3 regions of the Actinoplanes sp. NPDC049316 genome follow, and region 2 is predicted to be linked to each of the others. Evidence: riboswitches for the same ligand, from Rfam matches in the RefSeq annotation. Region 2 holds a riboswitch; each other region holds the start of a gene.

Evidence for each region. Region 2 has a riboswitch for cyclic di-AMP ahead of AB0K03_RS24720 (NlpC/P60 family protein). Riboswitches for the same ligand answer to the same signal wherever they lie in the genome.
Region 1: linked by a shared signal. The riboswitch ahead of AB0K03_RS36625 (transglycosylase family protein) and the one ahead of AB0K03_RS24720 (NlpC/P60 family protein) in region 2 are both predicted to bind cyclic di-AMP.
Region 3: linked by a shared signal. The riboswitch ahead of AB0K03_RS10355 (hypothetical protein) and the one ahead of AB0K03_RS24720 (NlpC/P60 family protein) in region 2 are both predicted to bind cyclic di-AMP.

Annotation. Positions count from the first base shown of each region.
Region 1 is NZ_JBFAQM010000038.1:57,841-67,691, reverse strand. It holds gene AB0K03_RS36645 (GNAT family N-acetyltransferase) at 1-116, shown strand, start outside; gene menC (o-succinylbenzoate synthase) at 113-1,219, shown strand; gene AB0K03_RS36635 (DUF2064 domain-containing protein) at 1,273-1,569, shown strand; gene AB0K03_RS36630 (aminoglycoside phosphotransferase family protein) at 1,577-2,479, opposite strand; cyclic di-AMP (ydaO/yuaA leader) riboswitch at 2,650-2,830, shown strand; gene AB0K03_RS36625 (transglycosylase family protein) at 2,836-3,480, shown strand; gene AB0K03_RS36620 (GNAT family protein) at 3,615-4,142, shown strand; gene AB0K03_RS36615 (SigE family RNA polymerase sigma factor) at 4,353-4,877, shown strand; gene AB0K03_RS36610 (hypothetical protein) at 4,864-5,583, shown strand; gene AB0K03_RS36605 (cellulase family glycosylhydrolase) at 5,580-6,911, opposite strand; gene AB0K03_RS36600 (cellulose binding domain-containing protein) at 7,164-9,848, shown strand.
Region 2 is NZ_JBFAQM010000017.1:130,218-140,068, reverse strand. It holds gene AB0K03_RS24775 (50S ribosomal protein L11 methyltransferase) at 1-308, shown strand, start outside; gene AB0K03_RS24770 (MarR family transcriptional regulator) at 373-846, shown strand; gene AB0K03_RS24765 (MDR family MFS transporter) at 843-2,534, shown strand; gene AB0K03_RS24760 (GAF and ANTAR domain-containing protein) at 2,590-3,525, opposite strand; gene AB0K03_RS24755 (hypothetical protein) at 3,573-3,776, opposite strand; gene AB0K03_RS24750 (hypothetical protein) at 4,165-4,365, shown strand; gene AB0K03_RS24745 (hypothetical protein) at 4,377-4,562, shown strand; gene AB0K03_RS24740 (DUF1360 domain-containing protein) at 4,623-5,198, opposite strand; gene AB0K03_RS24735 (DUF6158 family protein) at 5,213-5,458, opposite strand; gene AB0K03_RS24730 (hypothetical protein) at 5,540-5,959, shown strand; gene AB0K03_RS24725 (DUF3817 domain-containing protein) at 5,971-6,297, shown strand; cyclic di-AMP (ydaO/yuaA leader) riboswitch at 6,515-6,642, shown strand; gene AB0K03_RS24720 (NlpC/P60 family protein) at 6,688-7,614, shown strand; gene AB0K03_RS24715 (sigma-70 family RNA polymerase sigma factor) at 7,693-8,694, opposite strand; gene AB0K03_RS24710 (SDR family NAD(P)-dependent oxidoreductase) at 9,218-9,851, shown strand, end outside.
Region 3 is NZ_JBFAQM010000005.1:207,774-217,624, reverse strand. It holds gene AB0K03_RS10380 (glycoside hydrolase family 76 protein) at 1-586, shown strand, start outside; gene AB0K03_RS10375 (TetR/AcrR family transcriptional regulator) at 583-1,185, opposite strand; gene AB0K03_RS10370 (ABC transporter permease) at 1,354-2,262, shown strand; gene AB0K03_RS10365 (ABC transporter ATP-binding protein) at 2,255-3,025, shown strand; gene AB0K03_RS10360 (hypothetical protein) at 3,071-4,147, opposite strand; cyclic di-AMP (ydaO/yuaA leader) riboswitch at 4,151-4,288, opposite strand; cyclic di-AMP (ydaO/yuaA leader) riboswitch at 4,570-4,707, shown strand; gene AB0K03_RS10355 (hypothetical protein) at 4,711-5,730, shown strand; gene AB0K03_RS10350 (glycoside hydrolase family 65 protein) at 8,414-9,851, opposite strand, start outside.

The sequences.
Region 1 (9,851 bases), on a different contig from region 2:
CCGCCCGCCGGTGGCGGGTCGCCGTCCGCGACACCCTAACCGTCCTGCTCGCCGACGGCGCCCGCTTCACCGGGTTCGACCGTTCCGGCTGGTACGTCCTGAGGAGGCCCTCGTGAAGCTGGAAGGCGTCGAGCTGCGCCGCGTCACCATGCCGCTGGTCGCGCCGTTCCGCACCTCGTTCGGCACCGAGACCACGCGCGACGTGCTGCTGGTGCGCGTCCTCACCGGCGACGCCGAGGGCTGGGGCGAGTGCGTCGCGATGGCCGACCCGCGCTACTCGCCCGAGTACGCCGATGCCGCCGCGGACGTGCTGCGCCGCTACCTGGTGCCCGCGCTGGCGGCCGCGCCGCGGCTGGACGCGTACGCGGTGGCGCCGGTCCTGGCGCAGTTCAAGGGGCACCGCATGGCGAAGGCGGCGCTGGAGACCGCGGTCCTCGACGCCGAGCTGCGCGCCGAGGGCCGGTCCTTCGCGCGCGAGCTGGGGGCCGTCCGCGACCGCGTGCCGTGCGGCGTCTCGGTGGGGATCATGGGATCGGTGCCGGAGCTGCTCGACGCGGTCGGCGGCTACCTCGAGGCCGGCTACGTCCGGATCAAGCTGAAGATCGAGCCGGGCTGGGACGTCGAGCCGGTCCGCGCGGTCCGGGAGCGCTTCGGCGACGAGGTGCTGCTGCAGGTGGACGCGAACACCGCGTACACGCTCGCGGACGCCCGGCACCTCGCCCGGCTGGACCCGTTCGATCTGCTGCTGATCGAGCAGCCGCTCGACGAGGAGGACGTGCTGGGCCACGCCGAGCTGGCGAAGCGGATCACCACGCCGGTGTGCCTCGACGAGTCGATCACGTCGGCCCGTACGGCCGCGGCGGCCCTCGCGCTGGGCGCGTGCGCGATCGTCAACGTCAAACCGGGCCGCGTCGGTGGCTATCTCGAGGCGCGGCGCATCCACGACCTGTGCGCGGCGCACGGGGTTCCGGTGTGGTGCGGCGGCATGCTGGAGACCGGTCTGGGGCGTGCGGCCAACGTCGCCCTCGCCGCCCTGCCGGGGTTCACGCTGCCCGGCGACACCTCGGCGTCGGACCGCTACTTCGCCACCGACCTGACCGCGCCGTTCGTGCTCGAGAACGGTCACCTGCAGGTGCCCGCAGGACCGGGACTGGGGGTGGAACCGCTCGCCGAAGTGCTCGAGGCGGTGACCACCGCGACTCAGTGGCTCCCGCTGTGAAGAAATCGCGCCGTCACGGGCAACCTCCGCGGCTCCGCGGACCACTGAGGAGCATGACCCGGTTCTTCCGTTGCGATCCGCAGCGCGCGCCCCGCAAGGACCCGTTCCTGATGATCGCGGCGGACGTGCCCGAGCTCACGCCCCAGCTGCTCGGCGATGCGTACGAGCTGCTGCGCAGCTTCGACGCGGTGATCGGCCCGACCAGTGACGGCGGCTGGTACGCGTTCGGCGTGCGCGAGCCCGCCAAGGGCGCCGACCTGAACACGCTGACCGATTCCGGTGAGCTCACGATGGCCGCGTTGCGCCGGGGTCTGCGGGTGGCGCTGCTGCCCGTCCTCCCGGCCGCTTGATCTCAGGTCAGCGTCCGGCGGCGTCCGTGAGGATCGTCACGAGCCTCGCGCGGCACTCCGCGACGAAGGCGGGCCATGTGTCGCGGTAGTAGGAGACTCCGCTGACGCCCACTGCGATGGCCCAGGCCCGGGCGCGAGTCCAGGAGTGATCGTCGACACCCACGGCGTTCCAGTAGGCGTCGCGGGCCGGGCGGGGCAGGTCCCACACGGTGGCGTGCTCCGCGTCCGGGAACCCGACGGAGAGGCCGCCGAAGTCGATGACGGCGTGCAGGCGGCCCTCCGACACCAGCAGATTCGCGGGCCTGAGGTCGCCGTGCAGCCACCTGTGCGGACCGGCGGGCTCGGGCAGGTCGAGTGCGGTACGCCACAGCTCGTGCAGCGCTTCCAGATCGAGGCCGCCGGGCGCGGCGCGGCAGTCCTCGAAGCAGGCGCTGATCCACTCGTCGCAGGCGCCGAGGCTTCCCCCGCGGTACCAGCTCAGCTCACCGGCGCGGACGGCGCCCATGAGGTCGATGCCGTGCAGCGTCCGGACGAAGCTCGCCAGGTCGGTTCCGAACGTGGCCCAGTCCTGGACGGTGTCCGGTCCGGCCTGGGCCCCGTCGATCCAGCGGTAGACCGACCAGGGCAGCGGGAACCCGGCGGCGGGCCGGCCGGCGTGGACCGGCTCCGGGACGCGGCAGGGGAGCAGCGGTCCCAGCCGCGGAAGCCACGTCCGCTCCTTGTGCAGGGCCTGCGCCTTGCCGGCCGTTCGCGGGAGCCGGACAAGAAGATCGTCCCCCAGCCGGTACATGGTGTTGTCGGTGCCGGCGCCGGCCGGCGACAGCGGGAGCGTGGCCCAGTCCGGGCGCTGGGTCTGCAGCAGCGAGCGGACAACCGCCTCGTCCGCCGGGACCTCGTTCTCGTGAAGCATCACAATCGGGATCCTTCCGGCGCAACCCGGGGCGTCGCCAGCGCATTTCCCGCCGGGAAGTGAAGATCAAGTCACTCAAAAGGTGTAAACAACGTCACCTTTGACCCCGGAAACTTGGCCGTGCCCGGCGAGAAGTGGTTACGGTCGGCCGGTCCGCTCAGCGGGCCCCGCGGTCGGTAACGCCGAGTCCTGCCGCCGACCGGACCGGGACATCAATCGATCAGGCATGGAGCGGGGGACCCACACGTTCCTCGGCGCGCCGGTGCGCGCGCCTCGGGGTGAAGCCGCCACGCGCGGCCGGGCTTCCTCGGCCCGAACCCGACAGCTGACCTCGCAGGCGTGGAGGTTTTTCAGTCATGGCACAGATCCGCAAGCAGTCCCTGCGCGCCCTCGGCCTGGCGGTCGCGGGTGCGGCCGGCACGATGGCCCTGCTGGCCCCGGCCTCCGCGGCCCAGGCGAAGTCCAGCGTCAACTGGGACGCGGTCGCGCAGTGCGAGTCCGGCGGCAACTGGAGCATCAACACCGGCAACGGCTACTACGGTGGCCTGCAGTTCAGCCGCAGCACGTGGAAGGCGTACGGCGGCACCAAGTACGCGAGCACGGCCAACAAGGCCAGCCGGTCGCAGCAGATCCGCATCGCCGAGAAGGTGCTCGACGGTCAGGGCATCGGCGCCTGGCCGGTGTGCGGCAAGAAGGCCGGCTCGACCAAGTCGTACAAGGCCAGGAACACGGCCGGCGCCTCCTCGAAGTCGCACAAGTCGTCGTCGCACAAGTCGTCGTCGCGCAAGACCACGACGCACAAGAGCACGGCGAAGGCGACGAAGAGCACGTCGGCGCGGGCGACCGGCAAGACCTACGTGGTGCGGTCCGGCGACACCCTCGCGAAGATCGCGAGCAGCAAGCACGTCAAGGGCGGCTGGCGCGCGCTGTACCAGCTCAACCGGGGCGAGATCGGTGGCAACCCGAACCTGATCTTCCCGGGTCAGCGCCTGGCCCTCTGACGGGTCCGCGGTGAGACCGGGAGGCCGGGCCCACCGACGATGAACGACACCGTCCACACCGGTCACCTTGTCCGGTGTGGACGGTGTTGGCGTACGGCCCGCCGGGGTCTTGCGCCGCGCGGCATGATGGGCGCATGAGGCTGGTCGAGCCCACTCCGGCGATGGTCGCCTCGGCGCTGCCCTGGTTCGACCACCCGCAGGTGCAGCGCTACCTCGGCGGCCGCGACTGGCTGCCCCGGGTCCTGTCCGTCGCGGCCCGCGGCGGCGGCGAGGTCTTCCGCGGCCACCTCGTGCTGCGCTGCCACGCGTGGTTCGGCGTCGACGCGGCCGGCGAGGTCGGCTTCATCGGCGGCGACGTGTACGCCGACGGCCACGGCCTGCGGTCGATGGGGCTGGCTTTCGTCGTCGACCCCCGCCGCTGGCGCGAGGGTCGCGGACGGGCGCTGCTGCGCGCTGCCACGACGGCTTCCGAGGTGTCGGACGTCGACGAGTTCTTCTGCGGGGTGCAGCCGGACAACGTGGCGAGCCGCTCGTGCTGCGCGGCCGCCGGCTTCGTCCCCGACGACGGCGTCACCAGCGAGGGCCTCCTCTACTACCGGCTGCGGCGGCCGGGAAAAAATCCCGCGGAGGCGGGCAACCTTTCCGGCCCGGGCGGCCACTGAAGGGGTGTTCGCCCGCGGGGAGGCCGTTTCCCGGACCTCACCGGCCTCCCCGCAGGCGAGCCGCGGACGACCTGATTGCCAGGGACCGGGCGCTCGAAAGGAAGTATCTTTCGCCCGGTCAGGAGCGGACCACCGGCTGCCCCGGTCCCCATGCCCCCCTTTGCCGGGGCAGCCGGCACCGCCGTACCGCCGCACGTCAGGAAGGACCGCGTGACCGACCCCGATACAGAGCGTGCCTTCCGGCGCTTCTTCGACCAGCACCACGCGGACCTGTCGCGGCTCGCCTTCCTCGTCACGGGCGACGCCGGGGCCGCCGACGACCTGGCCGCGGACGCGTTCCTGGAGGTGTGGAAGCACTGGGAGCGGGTGGAGGCGGCCGACAACCCGCTCGCGTACGCCCGCGGCATCGTCGCGAACCTGGCCCGGCAGTGGATCAAGCGGCAGACCCGGGAGCGGCACGGCCTGCTGCGGCTGGGCCTGCTGCGGCGTGACCGCAGCGACCCGGACACCGCGGCGGTGCTGGACGTCCGGGAGGCGCTGAGCCGGCTTCCGGTGCGGCGCCGTGAGTGTGTCGTGCTGCGGTACGCCTTCGACGTGCCCGAGCGGGAGGTGGCCGAGATCCTCGGCATCTCGGTCGGCGCGGTGAAGAGCCAGACCTCACGCGGCGCCGCGCAACTGAGCATGTTCTTGCAGGAGCTACCGGTGGGCATAGGAGGCCGCAATGCGGGAGCCTGACGAGCGGGACCTGCGGGTCCTGCTGCGCGAGGAGGCGGAGCGGCACCGCCCGGACCGGGACGCGATGTTCGAGCGGATCGTCCGTGGCCGTGCCGAGTCGCGCCGCACCGCGCTGGTCCGGCTGCGCCCGCTCGCCGCGGCGGCCGCGGTCGGCCTCGTGGTCGTCGGCGTCGTGGGCGTCCGTGTCGCGGGCGGTGGGGGAGAAGCCGACAGCGCACCCGCGGCCGCCCCTTCTGCCGCGGCCACCACGCCGTCCCCGTCGCCGCCGCCGGCCCGTCCGGCGACGAGCGCGCCCCCGAAGGCCTCCGCCTCCAGCAAGGCCGTACACCGGCCGGGCTTCCTGACCGCCGACGCCGCGATCGACGGGCACTCGAACCCGAACTGGAGCCAGGGCAACGTCACACTGCGCACCACCAGGACCCTGACCGCCCTCGAGGTGACGGTCTCGGTCGCCCGCACCGACGGTGTGGTGAGCACGGGGCAGTGGAGCACCGTGCCCGCCCAGATGATGGCCATGACCGTCACGGAACGCGGTGGCCGGCTCGTCTACCGGTTCGTGCTCCAGCACGGTGCCACGCTGACGCCCGGGCAGTACGTGTTCGCGGTGCAGTACAACCACGCGGACAAGCGCGCGCCGGCCGCCGACACCTACACGGTGTCGGCGACCGGCGGCGGCAAGGACGCCTCGGCGGCGGGCGGCTTCTAAGCCGCCGCGCAGCTCACGGCCGGTGCGGTGTTCGTGCCGGTCGAGCTGGCGGTGAAGCCCCAGCTCGTGCTTCCGCCGGCCGGCAGCGAGCCGTTGTACGACATCGAGCGCGCCGTCACGGCGTCACCCGAGGTCGTCACGGTCGCGTTCCAGGTGTTGGTGAAGCGCTGGCCGTCGGGCCAGGTCCACGTCACCGTCCAGGAGGAGATCGCCGTGGCGCCGGCCTTGACCGTCACCGCGCCCTGGAAGCCGCCGCCCCACTGCCCGGTGATCGCGTACGCGGCGGAGCACGACTTGCCGGCCGGCGGGTTCGACGGCGGGGTGGACGGGTTGCTCGGCGGCGTCGAGGGCGGCGTGGAGGTGCCGGCGTACACGCTGGCCTCCCGCGCGGTGGCCTTGATGCCGTTGGCGCCGTTGAACAGCCGCTGGCCCCACGACGTCAGCTTGGTGGCGTCGAAGTTCGTGACCAGGTCGAGGTATTCGACGCCGCCGCCGTTGCCGCTCCACGACCAGCCCAGGTAGCCGATGCTCTGCGCCTGGGCGGTGGCCATGATGGTGTCCTCGTCGGGGTTGCCGTCGGAGTGGTTGAAGCCGAACTCGCCGACGACGATCGGCAGGCCGGCGCTCTTGAACCGGCCGAGGTAATCCGTGATCTCGGCGGCGGTGTCGAAGACGCCGTACATGTGGATCGAGAAGATGATGTTGCGCCGCGGGTCGGTGGCGAACACCGACGCGGCGTTGTCACGCATGGTGAAAGACCAGTCCTGACCCCAGTTCGGCGCGTCCACCATGATCGAGTGCTCGAAGCCGGCCGCGCGCAGCCGGGTGATCGCGTTCTTGGTGTCGGCGACCCAGCCCGCGGCGTTCGTGTTGCCGTACGGCTCGTTGCCGATGTTGAGGATGACGTAGCGCTCCTGGCCGGCGAGGGCGCTCTTGATGCCGATCCAGTAGTCGACCGCCTTGGCCAGCGTGGTCGCCGCGGCGTCCTCGCCGTAGCCGGTGGTGTCGTGCACCTCGAGCACGCAGATGAGCCGGTTGGCCTTGCACTGGTTGATCACGTTGGTGACGTCGGCGGCGTCGTTGCGGGTCCAGCGGTCGCCGCTGCTGAGCACCACGCGGACGGTGTTGGCGCCGAGCGCCTTGATGTCGGCGAGCGCGCCGATCTTGTCGGCGTACCAGGTGTGCGCATGGTTGACCCCGCGCATGACGAAGGCGTTGCCGTTGGCGTCGAGGATCTGCGATCCGCTGACGGTGAAGCCGGCTGCGGCCTGGGCGGGCTGGGCGGCCAGCGTCGCCCCGGCCACCAGGGCCGTGGCCAGGGCGGCCAGGCCGCCCAGGAGACTGCGTTTTCTCACGAGTGGGTCCTCCATCGGTGTAGGAAGCGCTCCCATGACGGTGGACGCCCCTATGTGTACCTACTCGGTTAAGTTGCTGTCAACATCGGCGTCTGCCGATGGGTTTGTTTCCGGCTCTTGACTTCCGGATGAACAGAGCCGACAGTCATGGGAGCGCTCCCATGAGAGACGTCCGTCGATGGCGCTGCCCCCGGGCGCCGCCGACGTCCCCGAGAGGATTGCCCCTTGCATCGCCCACGCTTCGCCGCCCTCGCCGCCGCGCTGACTCTCGTCGGCGCGGCGGCGCTGGTCGGCCAGGCCGCCCACCGGCCCGCACCCGCCCTCGCCGCCGTCCCCGCCGACACGTACGCCTGGAAGAACGTCCGCATCGACGGGGGTGGCTTCGTCCCCGGACTCGTCTTCAGCCGCGCCGAGAAGAACCTGATCTACGCCCGGACCGACATCGGCGGCGCCTACCGCTGGAACCAGGCGAGTCAGAGCTGGATCCCGCTGCTGGACTGGGTTGGTCAGAACAACTGGGGCTACAACGGCGTGCTCAGCATCGCCGCGGACCCCGTCGACGCCGACCGCGTGTACGCCGCCGTCGGCATGTACACCAACAGCTGGGACCCGAACAACGGCGCGATCCTGCGCTCCAGCGACCGCGGCGCCACCTGGCAGGTCACCACGCTGCCGTTCAAGAACGGTGGCAACATGCCCGGCCGCGGCATGGGGGAGCGGCTCGCCGTGGACCCGCACGACAACCGCAACGTCTACTTCGCGGCGGAGGGCGGCAACGGCCTCTGGCGCAGCACGAACTACGGCGCCACGTGGGCCAAGGTCACCGCGTTCCCGAACGCCGGCGACTACGTGCAGGACCCGTCGGACACCAACGGCTACCTCAGCCAGAACCAGGGCCTGACCTGGGTGACCTTCGACGACGACACGCGTGACGTCTACGTCGGCGTCGCCGACAAGCAGAACCCCGTCTACCGCTCCACCGACGGCGGGGTCACCTGGGCGCGGATCCCCGGCCAGCCCACCGGCTACCTCGCCCACAAGGGTGTGGTCGACTCCGGCTCTCTGTACATCGCCACCAGCGACACCGGCGGGCCGTACGACGGCGGCAAGGGTCAGGTGTACCGGCTCGACACCGCGACGGGGGAGTGGACCGACGTCAGCCCGGTCAAGCTCAGCGCGGGCAGTGACCTGTACTTCGGCTACTCCGGCCTGACCGTCGACCGGCAGCACCCCGGCACCCTGATGGTCGCCACGCAGGTCTCCTGGTGGCCCGACGCGATCTTCTTCCGCAGCACCGACAACGGCGCGACGTGGACGCGGATCTGGGACTTCACGAGCTACCCGAGCCAGTCCAAGCGCTACACGATGGACATCTCCGCCAACCCCTGGCTCGACTTCAACACGAACCCGCAGCCGCCGGAGGCCACGCCGAAGCTCGGCTGGATGAACGAGTCGGTGGAGATCGACCCGTTCGACTCGAACCGCCTGCTGTACGGCACCGGCGCCACTGTGTACGGCACCACCCAGCTGACCAACTGGGACCGCAACACCACCTTCACGATCCGGCCGATGGCCAAGGGGCTCGAGGAGACCGCGGTCCTCGACCTGGCCAGCCCGCCGTCCGGCGCCCCGCTGGTCAGCGCGCTCGGCGACATCGGCGGCTTCCACCACGCCGACCTCGACGCGGTGCCGGCGAGCTTCCACGACACGCCGAGCCTGAGCAGCAACACCAGCCTCGACTTCGCCGAGGCCACCCCGTCCGTCTTCGCCCGGGTCGGCAACGCGGACACCGCCCCGCACATCGGCGTCTCCACCGACGGCGGCAAGACGTGGTACCAGGGCCAGGAACCGTCCGGCGTGACCGGCGGCGGCACCATCGCGGTCTCCGCCGACGCCGGAACCTTCGTCTGGGCCCCGGCCGGCGCCGACGTGCACTACTCGACCACCCGGGGCAGCTCCTGGACCCGGTCCACCGGCATCCCCGCCGGCGCCACGGTCGAGTCCGACCGCGCGGACGCCAAGACCTTCTACGGGTACGCGGCCGGCAAGTTCTACGTCAGCCGCGACGGCGGGGCCACCTTCACCGCGTCAGCCGCCACCGTGCCGGCGTCGGGAACGGTGCGCTTCCACGCCGTGCCCGGCAAGGCGGGCGACGTGTGGCTCGCGGGGGCGTCCGGCCTGCTGCACTCCACGAACTTCGGGGCGAGCTTCACCGCGGTGAGCACCGTGACGTCCGGCATCAACGTGGCCTTCGGCAAGGCGGCGCCGGGGGCCGCGTACCCGGCGGTGTTCCTGGTCGGCACGGTCGACGGCGGCACCGGTGTCTTCCGTTCCGACAACGCCGGCGCAGCCTGGGTCCGCATCAACGACGACGCCCACCAGTACGGCAACGCGGGCGACGCGCTCGCCGGCGACCCGCGGGTGTACGGCCGCGTCTACCTCGGCACCAACGGCCGCGGCATCCTCTACGCGGACCGGCAGGGCGGCAGCAGCACCCCGACGCCGTCGAACCCGACCCCGTCCAACCCGACGCCGTCGAACCCCACCCCGTCCAACCCGCCGCCGTCCGACCCGAGCCCGTCGAACCCGCCGCCGTCCTCGGCCGGGTGCTCGGCGGCGTACCGGATCACCGGGTCCTGGAGCGGCGGCTTCCAGGCCGAGGTGACCGTCAGGAACACCGGCGCGACCGCCACCAAGGGCTGGTCGGTCGGCTGGACCTTCACCGCCGGGCAGACCCTCGCGCAGGCGTGGGGCGGCACCGGCACGCAGACCGGCACCGGCGTCACCGTCCGCGACGCCGGCTGGAACGGCGCCCTGGCCCCGAACGCCAGCACCACGTTCGGCTTCCTCGGCACCTGGACCGGCAGCAACCCCGTTCCGTCCCCCGTCACCTGCAGCCCGTCCGTCTAGGAA
Region 2 (9,851 bases):
CCGAGGCCAACGGGGTGACCGTGCACGCCCGCGCCGCGGACGTCGGCGACGCCGGGCCGGCGGACGTCATCCTGGCCGGGGACGTCTTCTACACCCGCAGCGTGGCCGACCGGATGACCGCCGGGCTGCGCAGAGCCGCCGCCGAGGGCGCGGCGATCCTGGTTGGCGACCCCGGCCGCGGGTATTTCCCGGAGCGGTTCTTCGTCCGGCGCGCCGAATACACGGTGCCGGTGCCCGCCTCCCTGGAGGAGACGGAGTCGCTGGTGACCGGCGTGTGGGAGATGCGCGCCACACTCACGCTCCGTTAACCGAATAGAAATGCTTTCACCAACCAACCAGTTGTACGCTGCATGCATCTGAGAGGGGTGCAGCGTGACATCGGACGCGACCGGCCGGCTGGCCGACGAACTCATGCGGTTCTTCCGCGTGGGCGCTCGCATCAAGGGCATGCTCAATGCCGGAGATCTCGGCGCCGAGACCTCCGCGCTGATGCTGCTGTTCCCGTTGCGTCACCTCGGCCCCCTGCGGGTCACCGACCTGGCGGAGGTCAAGCACGCGGACCCCTCGACGATCAGCCGCCAGGCGGCCCAGCTCGTCAAGGCCGGGCTCGCCCGCCGCGAGGCCGATCCGGCCGACGGCCGCGCCTCACGCCTGGCCATCACCGAGTCGGGCCACACGGCCTGTGCCCGCCTGCACGAGGCGCGGCACGCGCTGCTCAGCGAGGCGCTGAGCGACTGGCCGGCCGAGCGCGTCGCCGCGTTCGCCGGCCTCTTCGAAGAATTCAACAGCTCCGTCGAGGCGCTCCTGCGCAGCGACCCAGCCGTACCAGCACGGGAGAACGCGTGAGTAACTCGAGCACCACAGCACCGGCGGAGGCCGGTCCGGGGGGCGGCGCCCGAGGCCCGCAGGCCTCCGCGGACTTCACCCACCGGCAGATCATCACGGTCTTGATCGGCTTGATGATGGGCATGTTCCTGGCTGCCCTGGATCAGACGATCATGGCAACGGCGACCCGGACCATCGCCGACGACCTGGACGGCTTCAACCTGCAGGCGTGGGCGACGACGGCGTTCCTCATCACGTCGACCATCTCCACCCCGCTGTACGGCAAGCTGTCCGACATCTACGGGCGGCGGCCGTTCTTCCTCTTCGCGATCGGCGTGTTCATCGTCGGCTCCATGCTCTGCGGCCTCTCCCAGAACATGTACGAGCTGGCCGCGTTCCGCGCCATCCAGGGCGTCGGCGCCGGCGGCCTGATGTCGCTGGCGCTCGCGATCATCGGTGACATCGTGCCGCCCCGCGAGCGCGCCAAGTACCAGGGCTTCTTCCTCGCCGTCTTCGGCACCGCCAGCGTCATCGGCCCGATCCTCGGCGGCTTCTTCGCCGGCGCGGACCGCATCCTGTGGGTCGACGGCTGGCGCTGGGTGTTCTACCTCAACGTGCCGATCGGCATCGCGGCGATGATCGTGGTCGCGCGGGTGCTGCACCTGCCGCACCAGCGCACCGACCACCGCATCGACTGGCCGGGCGCCGTCGCGCTGATCGTCGGCCTCGTGCCGCTGCTGACCGTGGCCGAGCAGGGCCGCGACTGGGGCTGGGACTCCGGGCGTGCCGTCGCCTGCTACGTCATCGGCGCCGTCGGCCTCGTCGCCTTCGTGCTGGCGGAGCGGGCGTACAAGGACGAGGCGCTGCTGCCGCTGCGGCTGTTCCGCAACCGAACGGTGGCGGTCGGCGCGACCTCCAGCACGATCCTGGGCATGGCGATGTTCGGCGGCCTGATGACCGTCCCGCTGTACCTGCAGATCGTCAAGGGCAGCTCGCCCACGGTCGCCGGCCTGCAGATGATCCCGTTCGTGGTCGGCATCATGACCGGCTCGATCGTCGCCGGCCAGCTCATCGCCCGGACCGGCCGCTACCGGATCTTCCCGATCGTCGGCAGCATCCTGATGGCCGCCGCGCTGGCGCTGTTCTCGCTGGTCAGCGCGGACACCCCGCTGTGGCGCACGATGCTGATCATGGTGCTGATGGGCCTCGGCCTGGGCGGCAACATGCAGCCGATGATCACGGCGGTGCAGAACGCGGTCTCCCCGCGCGAGATCGGCGTGGCCACCAGCTCGGTGACGTTCTTCCGCTCGATGGGCGGCACGCTGGGCACCGCGATCTTCCTGTCGGTGCTGTTCAACGTGCTGCCGGGCAAGATCTCCGGGGCGTACGCCGACGCCGGGGTCCAGCTCCCGCCCGGCCAGTCCGGCGGCGGCGACCTCAGCGACACGTCGTTCATCAACAAGCTGCCGGAGGCGCTCGCCCACCCGTTCAAGGTCGGCTTCTCCGACGGCATCCAGGTCGTCTACCTGCTGGCGCTCGCCGTCATGGTGATCGGCCTGATCGTGGTCTTCTTCCTGCCGGAGATCCCGCTCTCGCAGCGCTCGGCGCAGGCACAGCGCGCCGAGGACGCCGCGGCGGCGGCCGCACCCGCCGGCGAGCCGGTTGCCGGCACGGCCCAGGAGGCTCCGGCGGCGCCGGGCCGTTCCTGACGGACGAACCACACAGGGGTACGGGCGCAGCACGCGCTCGTACCCCTGTGGCGTCTCAGGCGTCGGCGTTGCGCGCGGCGGCCGCGATGAGCCGCTCGGCGACGTCCTCCCAGGGCATGCCGAGCCGCTGCGCGGTGTCCCGCAGCACGTCGTACGCCTCCCGCACGCCGCACCCGCGCTGCGCGATGATGACGCCGGCCGCCCGGTCCACGATCGCGCCCTGACTCAGGCCCTCGCGGCGGCACATCTCGCCCAGCAGGATCTCGGCCTGGTTCACCAGGGCCATGGCGGTGAGCAGCCGCTCCGCCCCGACGCCACCCGGCGGGCCGACGAAGAAGCTGACCGAGCCGACCGCCGAACGCTGCACGTCCACCGGGATCGACACGACCCCGTGTACACCCTCCTCACCGGCACATTCGGCGAGCTCGGGCCACCGGGTGTCGCCGGGCAGGTCGTCCACGCTGACGACCGCGCGCGTACGGGCGGCCTCCAGCCCGGGCCCGTCGCCGGACGCGTACTGGACGTCGTCGAGGGCCTGCGCCCGCGGCCCGGAGGCGGCCAGGGTCAGCGGACCACCCTCGCCGATGAGCGCGACCGAGCAGCGCAGCGTGCCCGGCACCGCCGAGGCGGCGAAGACGGCCAGGCGGTCCAGGGCCTGCTTGAGATCGTCGGCGCTGAGCAGGCGCGCCGACAGCTCGTGCAGCAGCCCCGCCACCTCGACCGGGTGCGGCCCGTCCGGCGGCTCATCGCGGCCGGATGCGGGTCTGCCGGCGCCCTCGCGGCCGCCCTTCGCCCGTACGGGCCTGCGGTTCTTACGTCCGCGACGGCCTCGGCGGCGCCGTCCCTCCCCCACCGGCGAATCGGCGGAGGCGACGTCACCGGGTGCGGCGGTACGCGGGGAGCCACTGGGGTCGGACGGCGACGCGACGGAGATCGTGATCTCCGAGGTGTTGACCACCCGCCGCCCGGTGCTCCGTTGCGGGGCAGACATTTGCCCGATATTGCCATGCGTGGCGGCGAACACGAAAGTGGTGTCCTCTATCGGGTGCCGTCCGCGGGCGTAACCGTGCGGTCCGCCGGACGATGTTCCAGGAATGTGCTCGGCGCGCCGTCGGGTACGTGCTCCCGCTCGTCCGACTCGGCGAGGATGGCCTCGGCCTGCAGCTCCGGGTCGGCACTGCCCGCGGCGCGCTCCTCGGGCAGCAGATCGGCGGCGCGCCGCTCGACGCGATCATCACTCATGATCGGGGAGTACCCGGCGAGTCGGGGATCGAAAACAAACGCCGCCCCGGCGAGGCCGGGAGCGGCGGGTGCGCGGACCGGCGGGCCGCGCAGACACACGCGGAGGCCGGGAGCGGCGGGTGCGCGGACCGGCGGGCCGCGCAGACAAACGCCGCCCCCGGCGAGGCCGGGGGCGGCGGACGTAGGTGCCGGTGTGCAGGTCGCCTCGCGGCGAAAGGCTCAACGCGGCTCCAGCCGAACGGTATTCCGCGAAGGCAAAGGGTGAGGCCCGGGGACACTGGGCACACCGACATCTGTCCTCAACCGTCGGCCGCCCCGCCCCATTCCGGCAGGAATTGTGACCTGGACCACACCGTTTGCCGGGCCGCGGACCGGGTAGACGACTGCCGTGAGCGATGAATTCCGCGTGCTGGACGAGTATCTGGACGACGCGTACGCCGCGCAGGAGCGGCTCAGCAGCGCCGACCTGCAGCGCGGGGCCGTGGCAGCCGAGCTGCCGGCGTCCGCGCTGACCCGCATCGACGCCCTGCCCGAGGGCGAGTACGCCCAGGACGAGGCCGCCGAGGCCCTCCGCACTCTCGATGTCTGAGGAGCACTGACATGACCCAGCAGAACGAGCGCCTTCCGGCCTTCGGCAACTCGGAGCTCGACCCGCAGGACCAGCCGGACTTCGCGAACGAGCACGGCGACACCGCGGTCTCGCCCGAGGTGATCGACGACAGCGACAGCGGCGAGCGGGAGAGCCCGCGCGGCTGGTCCGGCATGGAGAAGGACGGCCCGGTGTAGCACCGCGGCACACCCGACCGCGGCCCCGGCATCGACATGCCGGGGCCGTCGTCGTCCGTCTCAGGCCTGTGCGACCGCGCGACCGTTGACTGCGGGTTCCTCGTCGACCTGCGGGTCGCCCTCGGCGGCCTCCTTGGAGATCGAGTACGCCATCTGCAGGAAGTCCGACGCCGCCGTCGCCGTGAAGACCGTGGCGACGAGCCGGGTCAGCCGGGGCGCGAACACCAGGCCGCTCGTGAGCCCGGTCGCCACCCACACCGCGAGGCAGAACGGGCAGCTGATCAGCTCGCCGATCGAGTGCCGGATCGTGCTGCCCTCGTCGCGTACCTCCTCGTTGAGCTCCGCGCTGCCCGCGGGCTCGGCGTAGCGGGTGAAGGGCGCGCGCAGCGGACTGGTGATCGAGTCCTTGGCGATCAGCCGGCTGAGCTTGTGCGTGGCCAGCGAGATCAGCACCACGTCCTGGACGGCCGGGCGCTCCGGCACCTCACGCCCGGTGAGCTTGGCGACCGCCGCGAGGCTGCCGGCGAGCACGCCGAAGGCGCCCATCGTCACCGCGTACCCGTCGAGCGGCCGGTGTTCGTGGGGCGCGTACTGCCGTCGCAGCCGGTCGAGCCGCCCGCGTACCGAGGGGGTCATGCGCGAAGGTCCTCTCAGAAGTCCTGGGTGAGCCGGTGCGGGTCGACCTCGCGGCCGGGGTGGCGGGCGAGGTACTCCGTCTCCAGCTCCGCGGTGCGCCGCAGGTGGTTGGCGAGCGCCGCGTCGGGACCGTGCCGCAGCGTCTGCAGCCGCGTACGGTGCAGGCTGCCGAGCTCTCGGATGAGGTCCTCATCGGCGAGCGCGGCGGGGTCGATCCCGTTCTCGGTGCCGACGGGAGCGTCGACCTCGGAGTCGCTCATGGCTCTCCTCCTTATCGTCGTTGCACGCAACGGGTTGCCCGTGCGCCTGGGCGTCAAACCCGCGCCGGTACGCTCGACGACATGAAAGGGCTGTGGACCCCGGCGTGGATCGCGCGTCACGTGGTCGCGCTGGTCCTCATCACCGGTTTTCTCGGCCTGGGCTGGTGGCAGTTCAGCCGGGCCACCGGCGGCAACACGCTGAGCTGGGGCTACACCTTCGAGTGGCCGGTCTTCGCGGCGTTCGTCGCGTTCATCTGGTTCCGCGAGGTCCAGCAGGAACGCAAGAGCTCCGAGAAGCCCGCCCCGGCGGAGGAGCCGGCGACCCAGGACCCGGCCGCGGTGACCGTACGCCGCCCCGTCCGGGTGCCCGCCTCCACGCCGGCTGTACCCGCGGGCGAGGATCCCGAGCTGGACGCGTACAACGACTACCTGGCCTGGCTGAACGCCCATCCCGGGGCGCGGCCCGGCGACTACCCCGGACGGCAGAGCAAGACTCAGTAAGGACGTGCATCGTGCAGGGAGCCCTCACCCGCTACCGGATCATCGCGTGGATCGTCGGCGTGGTCCTCATCGTGCTCGTGGCGGTGGGCATGCCGCTCAAGTACGCCGGTGACAACGACAGCGTGGTCGCGGCGGTCGGCCCGTTCCACGGCTTCCTCTACATGGTCTATCTGGCCGCCAGCTACGACCTGAGCCGCCGCGCGCGGTGGCCGCTGGGCCGGATGCTGCTCGTGATGCTCGCCGGCACCATTCCATTCCTCTCCTTCTGGGCGGAGCGTACGGTCACCCGCAAATGGGCCGTGCAGCCGATGGACACTCCGGCCGCGATGGCGGAGTAATGAGGACAGTGACGCGCCGCACCCGGTGAATAGCTTTCCGTTATCGGGATCATTCGCATAAATGTGATAATCGGCCCACGTCACTCTTCTGGCTCTTGTTTTCGCCGAGATCGCCGATAAGTTGATGCGGTTGGTCCGGTAGGCAGCCACGACTCGGTGGCACCGGCCAACGCCGCCGAATCTCCGGCGGCGCGCACGGCGAGCCCCTCCCCCGGGCCCGGCGCGGGCGCCACGGTGAACCGGGGAACCACCGAATCAGCATCCGGGGTGAATCCGCGCGAGCGGTAGGGCCTTCTTCCCGCCCGAATCCGTCAGCTAACCCGGTAGGCGGCGCAGCGGAAGAAAGGGCACGTACCGTTGCCACACCCCCGCACGAGGCTCCGCGCCCTGGTGGTCGCCGCCCTCGCGATCGCGATCACCGGCGCCGTCGCGCCGGCCGCGCACGCGGCACCCTCGACGAGTGAGCTCAACAAGAAGATCCAGAAGGCGTCCGACGAGCTCGAGGACGTCGTCGAGTCGTACAACAAGATGAAGCTGAGCCTGAACAAGACGAAGGCGGACGAGAAGAAGCTCGCCGAGTCGATCGGGCCGGCCCGGGAGGCGCTGAAGGTCGCCGGCTCGCAGATGCAGCTGCTGGCCCAGTCCGCGTACAAGACGGGCAAGATCGGCGCCGTCAACGTGGTGCTCGAGGGCAGCAACAACCTGATGGACCGGATGTCCATCCTGGAGCAGCTCTCCCGCAGCCGGCAGCGTGACATCGACACGTACACGGCGACGACGCAGAACTACACCGAGCGCCAGGCCGCCCTCAAGGCCACGCAGGACAAGCAGACCGCCGAGGTGAAGGAACTCGAGGCCCGCAAGAAGAAGATCCAGGCGGACCTCAAGAAGCTGTACGCGATGCGCACCGCCGCATACGGCCGCGCCACCGAACCCGGCTCGAAGTACACCGGCACCGTCCCGTCGGTCTCCGGCAGCGCCGGGGTGGTCGTCCGATTCGCGTTCGCCCAGGTCGGCAAGATGTACGAGTTCGGCGCCGACGGCCTCTCCACCTATGACTGTTCCGGGCTGACCTCCCGCGCCTGGAGTCAGGCCGGCAAGTCACTGCCGCACAACGCGGCGGCCCAGTACAGCGCGACCAAGCGGATCAGCCGATCCCAGCTCGAACCCGGCGACCTGGTGTTCTACCGCAGCCTGGGCCACGTCGCCCTGTACGTCGGCGACGGCAAGATCATCGACGCCTCCCGCGCCGGTGAGCCCGTGAAGCATCGCACGATCGACATCATGACCCCGTACGGCTACGGCCGCGTGACGTGACCTGAGCCGCCGTCCGGCGACACGAAAGAGGGCCGGTACCCCGCACGGGTACCGGCCCTCTTCGCGTTCCGAACGCTGTTACGCGGCCTGCAGGCCCTCGGCGCGGGCCAGCTCGCGGAGCCGGCCGAGCGCCTGGATCTCGAGCTGACGGATGCGCTCGCGGGAGAGCGAGAACCGCGACGCCACCTCGGTCAGCGAGTGCTCGCGGCCGTCCTCGAGGCCGTAGCGGGCGCGCATGATGCCCGCCGACCGGTCGTCGAGGTGGTTGAGCAGGCCTTCGATGCGCTGCCGCTCGAGGGCGGTCAGCACGATCTCCTCGGGCGACGGCGCGTCGCTGTCGGCGACCAGGTCACCGAGGTTGGTGTCGCCGTCGTCGCCCACCGGGGTGTCCAGCGACACGGTGTCCTGGGCCCAGCGGGTCAGCTCGTTCACGCGCTCCACCGTCACGCCCAGCGCGGTCGCGATCTGCTCCGGCTCCGGGTCGGCGCCGAGCTCGCGCACGAGCTGGCGGGTGACGTTGCGCATCCGGTTGACGTCCTCGACGAGGTGCACGGGCAGGCGCACGGTGCGCTCCTGCTGCGCGATCGCCCGGCTGATCGCCTGACGGATCCACCACGTCGCGTACGTCGAGAACTTGTAGCCCCGCTCGTAGTCGAACTTCTCCACGGCGCGGACCAGGCCGGTGTTGCCCTCCTGGATCAGGTCGAGCATCGGCATGCCCGAGCGCACGTACCGGCGTGCGATCGAGACGACCAGGCGGAGGTTGGCGCGGATGAACAGGTCCTTGGCCCGCTCGCCCTCGATGACCAGCCGCTCCAGTTCCTCCCGGCTCACGCCGCGTCGGACGTCACCGTTCTCGAGCAGGTGCTCGGCATAGAGGCCGGCCTCGATTGCCTTGGAGAGGTCGACCTCCCTGGCGGCGTCCAGCAGCGGCGTGCGGGAGATCTCGTGCAGGTAGACGCCGACAAGGTCGCGCTCTTCGGCGACTTCGTCCGTCCGCATCACGGTGTTCTTCTCCACGTTGCCCACGGTCCCCTCATTGCCTTCACTAACCCTGTTACGGGTAATTCCTGCGTCCATCGGCCCTCCCCGTAACGTCCGCAGTTCATGCATTGCGGTGCTGCACCTACACAACAAGTGGCGCACTGCGCTGATTCCGGCTGGTGGGTCGAAAGTGTCACGTATGCCTGAGCGTCACCTGAGAGCCGAGTGGATACTTTCTGAAGAGGCTCTCTGGGTAGGCATTCGGAGCCGCACCCGGCGGTGGATGCGTCCTGTGACGCATACCCGTCGCCTGCTGCAATGACACCATCAGCCCCTCATCCGTCACAGCGACGGGCATCACGGCCAGCCGTGCGATGCTCGTCACTACCCAGTACGGCCGGGCAGCCACTTGGGTTCATGCCCTGCATCGACAGGTTCCCGCCAGGCTTGAAACAAACGCCACGGCAAAGATCCGGCACACTCGTGGCGCCGGACACCCTGTCACCTTGCGGCAGATCCAGCCGCAGATCACTAGCCCGTCCGGGTGACTGTCGGACATTCGGATGATCCGCTGAACCGTCGCCTGCAGTGACAGAAAACACAGCACTACGGTGACGGCATGGTGGAGCGCAGCGCGATTGTGACCGGTGGGACCGGTGGGCTGGGTGGAGCGGTCGCCCGCAGCCTGCTGGACGAGGGATGGCGGGTGGTGGCGCCCGTACGGGCTGGAGGCCTTGAGCGGCTGCCCGAAGGTGCGGTCGGGATCGAGGCGGACGTCACAGTCGCCGAGGACGTCGAACACGCTGTGACGCTCGCCGCTCGGGAGCCGTCCGCGCCGTTGCGGGCCGTGGTGAACCTGGTCGGCGGCTTCGCGATGGGCGGGCTGGTGCACGAGACCCCCGTGGCCGACTTCGAGGCGATTCTGCGGCTGAACCTGCGGCCGACGTACCTGGTGACGGCGGCAGCGCTGCCGCATCTCGTCGCGGCCGGCGGCGGCTCGGTGGTGTGCGTGTCCTCCCGGGCGGCGGTGGCCCCGTTCCCCGGCGCGGCCGGGTACGCGACCGCGAAGGCGGCGGTGCTCGCGTTCGCCGGCGCGGTCGCGGTCGAGTACCGCAAGCAGGGCGTACGGGCGAACACCGTGCTGCCCAGCGTGATCGACACCCCGGCCAACCGCCGCGAGCAGCCGGACGCCGACCATTCCCGCTGGGTCACGCCGGAGGAGATCGCCCGGGTGATCTCGTTCCTCGTGGGGG
Region 3 (9,851 bases), on a different contig from region 2:
CGCCATCGCGAACAGCCTCTACATCCAGCTGAACGCGGCCCTCTCGCAGCGCATCGGCGGGGACACGGTCTACCGCGGGCGGGCCCGGGCCGGCTGGGCGTGGTTCCAGGGCAGCGGGATGATCAACAGCTCGAACCTGGTCAACGACGGGCTGAACCTGAGCACCTGCCGCAACAACGGTGACGTCACCTGGACCTACAACCAGGGCGTGCTGATCAACGCGCTGGTGCAGCTCAACCGGCTCACCGGGGACGCGAACGCGCTCACCGTGGCGCGACGGGTCGCGGACGCGGCCACCACGAGCACCTACCTCAACAGCAACGGGATCCTGCGCGAGCCCAACGAACCCGACCAGTGCAGCGGCGACGGGGTGACGTTCAAGGGCGCGTTCATCCGCGGGCTGGGCGTGCTCAACGCGGCGGTGGGGCGGCCGTACGACGCCTACCTGCGGCGACAGGTGGAATCGGCGTACGCGAAGGACCGGAACAGCTTCGACGCGTACGGAAGCCATTGGGCCGGCCCGTTCGTCAGCACCAACCACAGCTGCCAGCACAGCGTGCTGGACCTGCTGAACGCCGCCCCTTAGGGCTTGCTCGCGCGCAGCGCCCCGGTGACGACGACCGCCAGGTTCTCCAGGTAGTCGTCGTCGATCGGGGTGCGCGACACCGCCAGCCGCCAGTACAGCGGGCCGATCATGAGGTCGACCGCGAGCTCCGGGTCCGTGCCGGCGGGCAGCTCGCCGCGCTCGACCGCCTGGCCGACGATCTTCTCCCCCACCGCGAGCTGGTGGGTACGCAGCGCGCGCTGCAGCGTCTCGGCGATCTTCGGATTGCGGGCGGCCTCGGCCATCAGATCGGGGATGATCTGGGAGGCGATCCGGTGCTGGAGCGCCTTGCTGACGATGAACATCAGCAGTTGCAGATCGGTGGCGAAGCTACCGGTGTCGGGCATCGGCACGCTACGCTCCGCCACACCGGAGACGATCTCGAGGACCATCTCCAGCTTGTTGCTCCACCGGCGGTAGATCGCCGTCTTGCCGACCCCGGCCCGGCGCGCCACCGCCTCGATGGACAGCCGCCCGTAGCCGACCTCGGCCAGCTCGTTCATCACCGCGTTCCGGATGGCCGCGGTGATGTCACCGCGGAGCACCGCCGCTCCGGCAGGTGCGCGTTTCGCTGTCGCCACAGGGTCACTATACGCGAGGACGCAACGGTTGCGTTTCGACGTTTGGTCGGATAAGTTCGGCGCAACGTCGATACGATGGCGTTTCATCGCGTCAGACTGTTTACTGTGTTCCCGCGCAAGTCACCCAGGTCCCACCCCGACGGACCGACCAGATCGGAGCGCCACCCCATGACACAGACGGCGGTCGCCGATTCGGACACCGGCATCCCTCTGAGAGAGCTGGCCCGCCGGCACGGCCTCACCGCGGCCGGCCGTTTGCCCAGCCTGCCGGCCTACTCGCGGCAACTGTGGTCGTACCGGCACTTCATCGCCTCGTACGCGAACGCCAAGGTCACCTCGTCGCTCGGCAAGACCCGCCTCGGCATGCTCTGGCAGGTGCTGACGCCGCTGATCAACGCGGCCGTGTACTACGTGATCTTCGGCCTCGTGCTGAGCACTGCGCGGGGGGTGGACAACTTCGTCCCGTACCTGTGCACCGGCGTCTTCATCTTCCAGTTCACCCAGTCGGTGGTGCAGGCGGGCGTCCAGGCGATCAGCGGCAACCTCGGGCTCATCCGCGCGCTGCACTTCCCGCGCGCCAGCCTTCCGCTCGCGATCACCACGGTCGAGGTCCGCAACATGTTCGCCTCGATGGCCGTGCTGATGCTCATCGTGGTGGGCTTCGGCGAGCCGCTGACCCTGGAGTGGCTCCTGGTCGTGCCGATCTTCCTGCTGCAGTCGATCTTCAACGCCGGCCTCGCCATGGCCGCCGCCCGGCTCGGCTCCAAGGTCGCCGACATCAAGCAGCTCGTGCCGTTCATCATGCGGATCTGGCTGTACGGCTCCGCGGTGCTCTACCCGGTGACCAAATTCAGCTCCAACGAGTTCCTGCACTCCCACAAGTGGCTGCTGTACATCGTCGAGGCCAACCCGCTGCTCGTCTTCATCGACCTGATGCGCCACGCACTGATGGAGGAAGTGCCGCTCGCGGCGAGCCCGATGGTGCTGTGGCTCGAGGCCATCGGCTGGGCGCTCGTGGTCGGCCTCGGCGGATACGTCTACTTCTGGCGCGGAGAGAAGGGGTACGGCCGTGGCTGACCAGCGCGAACCCACCGTGATCGTGGACGACGCGCACGTCGTCTACCGGGTCCACCAGGCCGGCAGCGCCGGTACGGGCAGCCCGCTCGCCAGCTTCAAGCGGATCGTCACCGGCGCGAAGCCCGCCACGCTGCGAGAGGTGCACGCCATCAAGGGTGTGAGCTTCGTCGCGTACAAGGGCGAGGCGATCGGCCTCATCGGCACCAACGGCTCGGGCAAGTCCACGCTCCTGCGGGCCATCGCCGGCCTGCTGCCGGTGGAGAAGGGCGCCATCTACGCCGCTGGGCAGCCGTCCCTGCTCGGCGTCAACGCGGCCCTGATGAACGACCTGCCCGGCGAGCGCAACGTGGTGCTCGGCTGCCTGGCCATGGGCATGTCCCCGGCCCAGGTGAAGTCGCAGGTCAAGGACATCATCGACTTCTCGGGCATCAACGAGCGGGGCGACTTCAGCTCGCTGCCGATGCGGACGTACTCGTCCGGCATGGCCGCCCGGCTGCGCTTCTCGATCGCCGCCGCGAAGAAGCACGACGTCCTGCTCATCGACGAGGCGCTGGCGACCGGCGACGCGAAGTTCCGCAAACGCAGCGAGCAGCGGGTCCGTGACCTGCGCGCCGAGGCCGGCACGGTCTTCCTGGTGAGCCACAGCGAGCAGTCGATCCGGGACACCTGCGAGCGCTGCATCTGGCTCGAGTCCGGCAAGATCCGCGGCGACGGCCCCACCGAGGAAGTCCTCAAGGAGTACGAGTCTTTCGTCAAGAAGTGACGAAGAAGGGGCGGCCGCGGGGCCGCCCCTTTCTCGTACGTCCGGTCACCGCATCGACAGATGCACGTGGTTCGTGTGGTCGCTGGACGGATCGCCGTTGCCCCGGCTGTACGCCTTCCAGCCGCTGCTGGGCAGCCAGATGCGCTTGAACCAGATGACGTAGAGCACACCCAGCCGGCTCGCGTTGTTGATGAAGTAGTTCGCCAGCCGGTTGCCGTAGTCCCGGCTGCTGCCGGACGCCACCCCGCCGAAGCCGTTCTTGTCGGCGGCGAAGTCACACGCCTTGCCCTTGGGGTGCTCGCCACTGTTCTGGTGGCGGAAGCAGGCCACGTAGTGGTTGAAGCCCGCCCGCTGCGCCTCCTGCATCGCGTGCAGGGTGCGCGGCGTGATGCAGCCGCTGGTCGTCGGGTCGTTGACGCTGCACGACTCGCTCGGCAGCGAGCCGTCGGAGTTGCGCGGCGCCGCCGACGCCCGGGAGCTGCTGCCGCTCGACCCGCTGGAGCCGCTCGGCGCGCCGCCGGAGTCGCCGTCGTCGGCTGCCGCGTTGGCCGCCTTCAACGCGTTCTCGGCCTGGGCCTTGCGCTTCGCCATGATCGTGACCTGGCGCTGCTGGTCGCGGATCTCGGCGTCGATCGCGGTCTTGGCCTGCGCCTGCTTGGTACGCGCGTCCTTGAGATCCCGGATCGCGCGGTCCTGCTTGACGGCGACCGTCTGCAGCGTCGCGACGCGATCCAGCAGGCCGTCGGTGGAGTCGGCGGTGAGCAGCGCGCTCATCGGGCCCAGCCGCCCGGCGCGGTACGACTGCCGGACGATGTCGTCCAGTGCGCCCTGCTTCGGGCCGAGCTCGGCGTCGATCTCCTTGAGCTTGGCGGCGAGCTGCTGCTGGCGCTGCTTCGACCGGTCGAGCGCCTCCTTGGCCTCGACGAAGCCCTTGGAAGCGGCCTCCAGCTGCTCGACGAGGGACTTCGAGCCACCCTCGCCGTCGTCGCCGGAGTCTCCGGGCGCGGCGAGCGGACGGGGGGCCGCGATGGCCCCGGCGGGGGCGACGAGCGCGAGCCCCGTGGTGGCGGCGAGGACGGCGAGGACCGTTGCTAATCGCCGGCGGACAGGGTGGAGCCTCACGTGCGTTCCTTCCGTCGGCCGCCGACCGGGTTAGCTGACGGGTTCGGGACGGAAGTGATCCCTACCGCGAGGAGCTGCGGATTCACCCCATTACCGGATGGGTCCCCGGCTCGCCTTTCGGCGATTGGGCGGCGGTTCCGTGATGGAACCGTGACGAACACTACCTATGGATTCGCACTATCGACAGGTGTCGTACTCTCGGTTGCGAAATGAACACGCATCGTCAAATTAGATGCGGACAAAGACAACGACTCGCATTGATGCGCGGTTACGCGGTATGACCTGCGTCATGCCATCGAGTGGTGACGGAAAGTCGTTGCGCCGTAACACTTTCTTCGCGGGCCGCGAGCCCTGATGAACGGCCGAGAGTCAGGTAAGCTTTCCGCCGGTCACTGCCGAGAAGGCACCGCCCCCGAGGTGCCGGCGGACCACCGCTCAATCGCCGTGAGGCGAGCCGGGGAACCACGCAGTAATGGGGTGAATCCGCTCAACGAGCGGTAGGGATCGCTTCCGTCCCGAACCCGTCAGCTAACCCGGTCGGCGGCGACACGGAAGGAAACTGGATGACGGCAAGAGCACGCCGGTGGCTCGTTCTCGCCCTGGCACCCCTCGTCGGGATCACGCTGATCGCGGCCCCCGCCTCGCCCGCCGGCGCGGCACCGGGCGGCGGCACCTCGTCGACCGCGGACGACGGCGACGACGACCCCATGCTCAACGAGGTGCTCGACAACACGGGCCGGCGCTACCTCGCAGCCAAGTCGGCGGTCGCCAAGTCGACCAAGAACCAGCTGGCCCTCGCCCTGCAGGTCAAGGACGCCGAGGCCAAGCGGGACGCGCTGCTGCCGCAGGTCGGCGCGGTCGCGGCCCAGCAGTACCGCACCGGCGGCCTGTCCACCATGGGCTTCCTGCTCAACGTGCGCTCACCCGGCGGCTTCATCGACAAGGCGGTCTCGCTCGAGGAGATCAACGCCCTCAACGACGGCAAGCTGCGCGAGCTCGACGCGGCCATCGACGCCGTCGCGACCGCCAAAGCCCGCCTCGACCAGGAGGTCAAGGCGCAGAAGCAGAACCTGCAGGCGATGCAGAAGCAGAAGGAGTCCGCGGAGAAGGCCCTGGCCCTCGTCGGCGGCGACACGGTGACGGGCGGCTTCGTGCTCGCCAAGAGCCCGGTGGCGGCCCCCGCCCCCCGCAACTCCGACGGCGAGTTCGGCCCCGAGGCCTGCAACGTCAACGACCCGACCACGAACGGCTGCATCACCGCCCGCACGCTGCACATGTACAAGGAAGTCAAAAAGGCGGGCTTCAACCGCTTCGTGGGCTGCCACCGCGACGGCGGCCCGTTCGAACACCCCAAGGGCCGAGCCTGCGACTGGTCGCTGCAGAAGAGCGGCTTCTCACCCTGGCACAACCGGGACACCCGCGAGTACGGCAACAACCTGATGGCCTTCCTGGTCCGCAACGCCGACCGCCTGGGCATCCTCTACGTCATCTGGAACCGCATGATCTGGTTCCCGGCGACAGGCTGGAAGAACTACCACGGCCCCAGCAACCACACGGACCACGTCCACGTGTCAATGCTGTAACCGCGCCCCGCGCGTGGAACACCGGTAGCTCACGCCCCACGCGCCGGAAGCCCTCATGCCCCGCCCCCGGCGAGGACATGGGGGCTTCTTGCTGCGCCGATCCATCGCCCGCTCGCCCGCCCCGGGCCCACTCGCCCCTCCCCGGGGCGCCGTCGCCTCGCCCCGGCCCACTCGCCCGACCCGGCAACCCGCTCGCCTTGGCCCCGGGCCCTTCCCCCGGGAACCCGCTCGCCCCAGCCCGAACGCCGCTCGGCTCAGCCCCGAACGCCGCTCGCCTCAGCCCCGGGCACCTCGCTCCGCCCCGGAACCCGCTCGCCCCACCCCGGCGACCCGCTCGCCTCAGCCCCGAGCCCACTCCCCCGGGGAACCGCTCGCCCCACCCCGGCGACCCGCTCGCCTCAGCCCCGAGCCCCTCCCTCCCCCGGAACCCGCTCGCCCCACCCCGGCAACCCGCTCGCCTCGGCCCCGAGCCCACTCCCCCGGGGACCCGCTCGCCCCACCCCCGCAACCCGCTCGGCTCAGCCCCGAGCCCACTCCCCCGGGGACCCGCTCGCCCCACCCCGGCAACCCGCTCGCCTCGGCCCCGGACGCCGCTCGACGTTGCCGTGGCGCCCTTCGTCGTCAACGACATCGATGACCCGCCGGCCACGCTCGCCGAACTGCCCCGGCACCGTCTGCCCAATTGGTCGAATCACCGCGACATCACCCGCTGCGCTGTCCGACCTCGGATGACTGAGAAAGCGCCTCGGCAGCAGCCGGGACTGTGCTTCCTGCCAGGCGCAGTCGACCGGTGTGCCTGTCTGCATTTCGGTGAACTCACAACGACAGCACCCAGCCAATATTGGAGAAAACTCTTCGGCGCGACAACCACACCACACTACCGCCGGCGCCGGCAATTTCGATGTGACGACCCTCGCTTTATCTGCGTGATCATTTAATGCAACGGCGCGGACGAGCTGCGAGACAATTTACGCATGCGGCAGCTTCAGTTTTTCTCGACGGCGGAATTGGCCTCGATGCGGGACCGAACCGCGTCACGTCGCTATTCTCCCGTACGTGAGGAGTTTCGCCGCGAACACGCTCGTCGCCGAACGTTCGGGTTGGCGCGACGACACGCCGAGAAGCTGCACCGCTTGCACGGCGATCATGGCCGGGCCCGACCGACGGACGAGCGAACCCCGGCAAGGCCGATGACACACCGGCGCACGGCCGCCCCAGAGCAGAGGCCAGTCATCACCTGCCGACCTGCGCCAACGGAGCGAGCGGAGATGCGGACTGTTCAGTACGCACATGGCCGGGACCCCGCGCGACTGCCAGCGGTTCCGGACGTGGAGACCGCCGAGCCAACAGCGGCCTCCGGCGCCCGGACCGCCGAGCCAACAGCGGCCCCCACCGTCCAGACCGCCGAGCCAACAGCGACCCCCACCGTCCAGACCGCCGAGCCAACATCGGCTCCGGACACCACCGTGGCAGAGACGCAAGCGGCCGTGAGCACCACCACGGAAACGGCAGTGAACACCACCGCGACAGCAACGCCAGCGGCAACGGAACCGCAAGCGGCACCGGCAACGCCGGCCGCGGCGGCAACGCCAACGGCAACGACGGCCCGGCGAAACGCTAGTCTCAAGATTTCTCGCAGGATCACAGAAAGCCGCTGGTTGCCACTGGATCTATTTGCGGCACACACGATCTTCGCAGACCAATATCGCGTCAAGCGCGGGAGTGGAGGCGCCGGGAGTGGCCCTGTCCCGCGGATGACCGAACAAGTCAAGAGCACGTTCGCCGTCGCGTGGGATGCAAATACTGCGGCCGGCCACCACATCACCGAGACCGCGGGATTCTCGGTCGAAGACCGGCACCGTTCCGGACGCATTCATTTCGGCTCGGCACAGGCACCAGGGCGAAGTGCAGCCGGTGCATGCGTTCCGCTTCTCGTGCAGCAGCTGCTCGACACCGGCGAGGTGGTGGTCGACGAGGAATCGCGGCGGCATGCCAGCGAGCCTCGAGGGCGGCTGCGCGGGCGTGACGGCAGCGCAGGCGACGCGGACAGGACACGCCGCGCGGACAAGGCGGCACGCCGGACAGGGCGGCACGGCAGACAGGGCGGCACGGCAGACAGGGCGGCACGGCAGACAGGGCGGCACGGCAGACAGGGCGGCACGGCAGACAGGGCGGCACGCCGGACAGAATGCGCGTCGCCCCGCAGCCACAGCGGGACCCGGCGTTAGCTTCACCCACATCGACTCGTCCCGCCCATGCCCGTGCGCCCCGCTTCGGACCGCCGCCTGGTGGTCCCGGCGGCGACCGGGCGGGACCACGGCCGTGCGCAGGGGCGGGACCGTTCGCGCGTATGGAGGAAGCCACCCACGCGGAGAGAGGTCAGGACAACTCAACAGAGAGGTCGGGATCACTCACGCAGACAAAGCTCCGGGACCACCGACGCAAAAGAAAGCCGAGGTCACTCACGCAGAGAGGGCCCGGGACCACCCACGCAGAAAGGGCTCGGACCACCCACGCAGAAGAACTCGGACCACCCACGCAGAAGAACTCGGACCACGCACGCAGCAGAACTCGGGGCCACTTACGCAGAAAGAAGGCCGAGGGCCAGCGCATGCTGGCCCCCGGCCGGCCTCGACGGGAGTTGCGGTCTGCACCACCCACCGGGCTACGACATCTTTCGGTGTTATGAGCCTGTGGCGCGGCGCACCGGGGCGCGACCGGCCGGTTGGGTTGGTGCCGGGCCCGTGGGCGGGGCCGGCGGGATGGGCAGGACGACCGGCTTGACCTGGGTGATTGTTACTTCTTTGCCGTGGTGGATGAGGTCGAGGCGGGCCGAGCCGCCGCCGTTGCGCAGCGAGTAGGTGACCTCGGTCGGCGCCACCTCGACGCGGAGGCGGAGGCCGCGCCATAGCAGGGAGAATTCCAGGTTGTTGATGCGGCTCGGCAGGCGCGGGGCGAAGGAGAGCTGGCCGTTGTAGTCGCGCATGCCGCCCAGGCCCGCCACGAGGGCGATCCAGGAGCCGGCGAGCGAGGCCACGTGGACGCCGTCGCGGGCGTTCTGGTGCAGGTCGTGCAGGTCCATCAGGGCCGCTTCGCCCAGGTAGTCGTGGGCGAGCTCGACGTGGCCCACCTCGGCCGCGATGACCGCCTGGATGCAGGCCGACAGCGAGGAGTCGCGGACCGTACGGGCGTCGTAGTAGGCGAAGTTGCGCGCCTTCTCCTCCGGGGTGAACGCGTCACCGCGGATGTACATCGCCATGACGAGGTCGGCCTGCTTGACGACCTGCTTGCGGTAGAGGTCGAAGTACGGGTAGTTCAACAGCAGCGGGTACGCCTCCGGCGGGGTGTTCTCGAAGTCCCACTCCTGGAGCCGGGTGAAGCCCTCCGACTGCTGGTGCACGCCGAGCTCACGGTCGTACGGGATGTGCACGGCGGCCGCCGCGTCCCGCCACGACGCCGACTCCTCGTCGTCCACGCCGAGCTTGCGCGCCAGGTCCGGGTGGCGCTTCGCCGCGTCCGCCGCCGCGAACAGGTTCTGCTGCGCCATCAGGTTGGTGTAGACGTTGTCGTCCACCACCGCGGTGTACTCGTCCGGGCCGGTGACGCCGTCGATGTGGAAACGGCCGTGGCGGTCGTGGTGGCCCAGCGAACGCCACAGCCGGGCGGTCTCGACGAGCAGCTCCAGGCCGACCTCGCGTTCGAAGTCGTAGTCGCCGGTGGCCGAGACGTAGCGCCGGACCGCGTCGGCGATGTCCGCGCCGATGTGGAAGCCCGCCGTGCCCGCCGGCCAGTACGCCGAGCACTCCTGACCGCGGATGGTGCGCCACGGGAAGGCCGCACCCTGCAGGCCGAGGGTCTGCGCCCGCTCCTTGGCGAGGTCCAGCGTGGAGTGCCGCCAGCGCAGCACGTCCGCCGCCGCCGAGGGCTGGGTGTACGTGAGGGCCGGGAGCACGAACGTCTCCGCGTCCCAGAAGGTGTGACCGTCGTAGCCGGGGCCGGAGAGGCCCTTGGAGCCGATCGGCCGCTGCTCGGCGCGGGCGCCGGCCTGCAGCGTGTGGAACAGCCCGAAGCGGACCGCCTGCTGCACCTCGGGGTCACCCTCGACCTTGACGTCGGAGTGG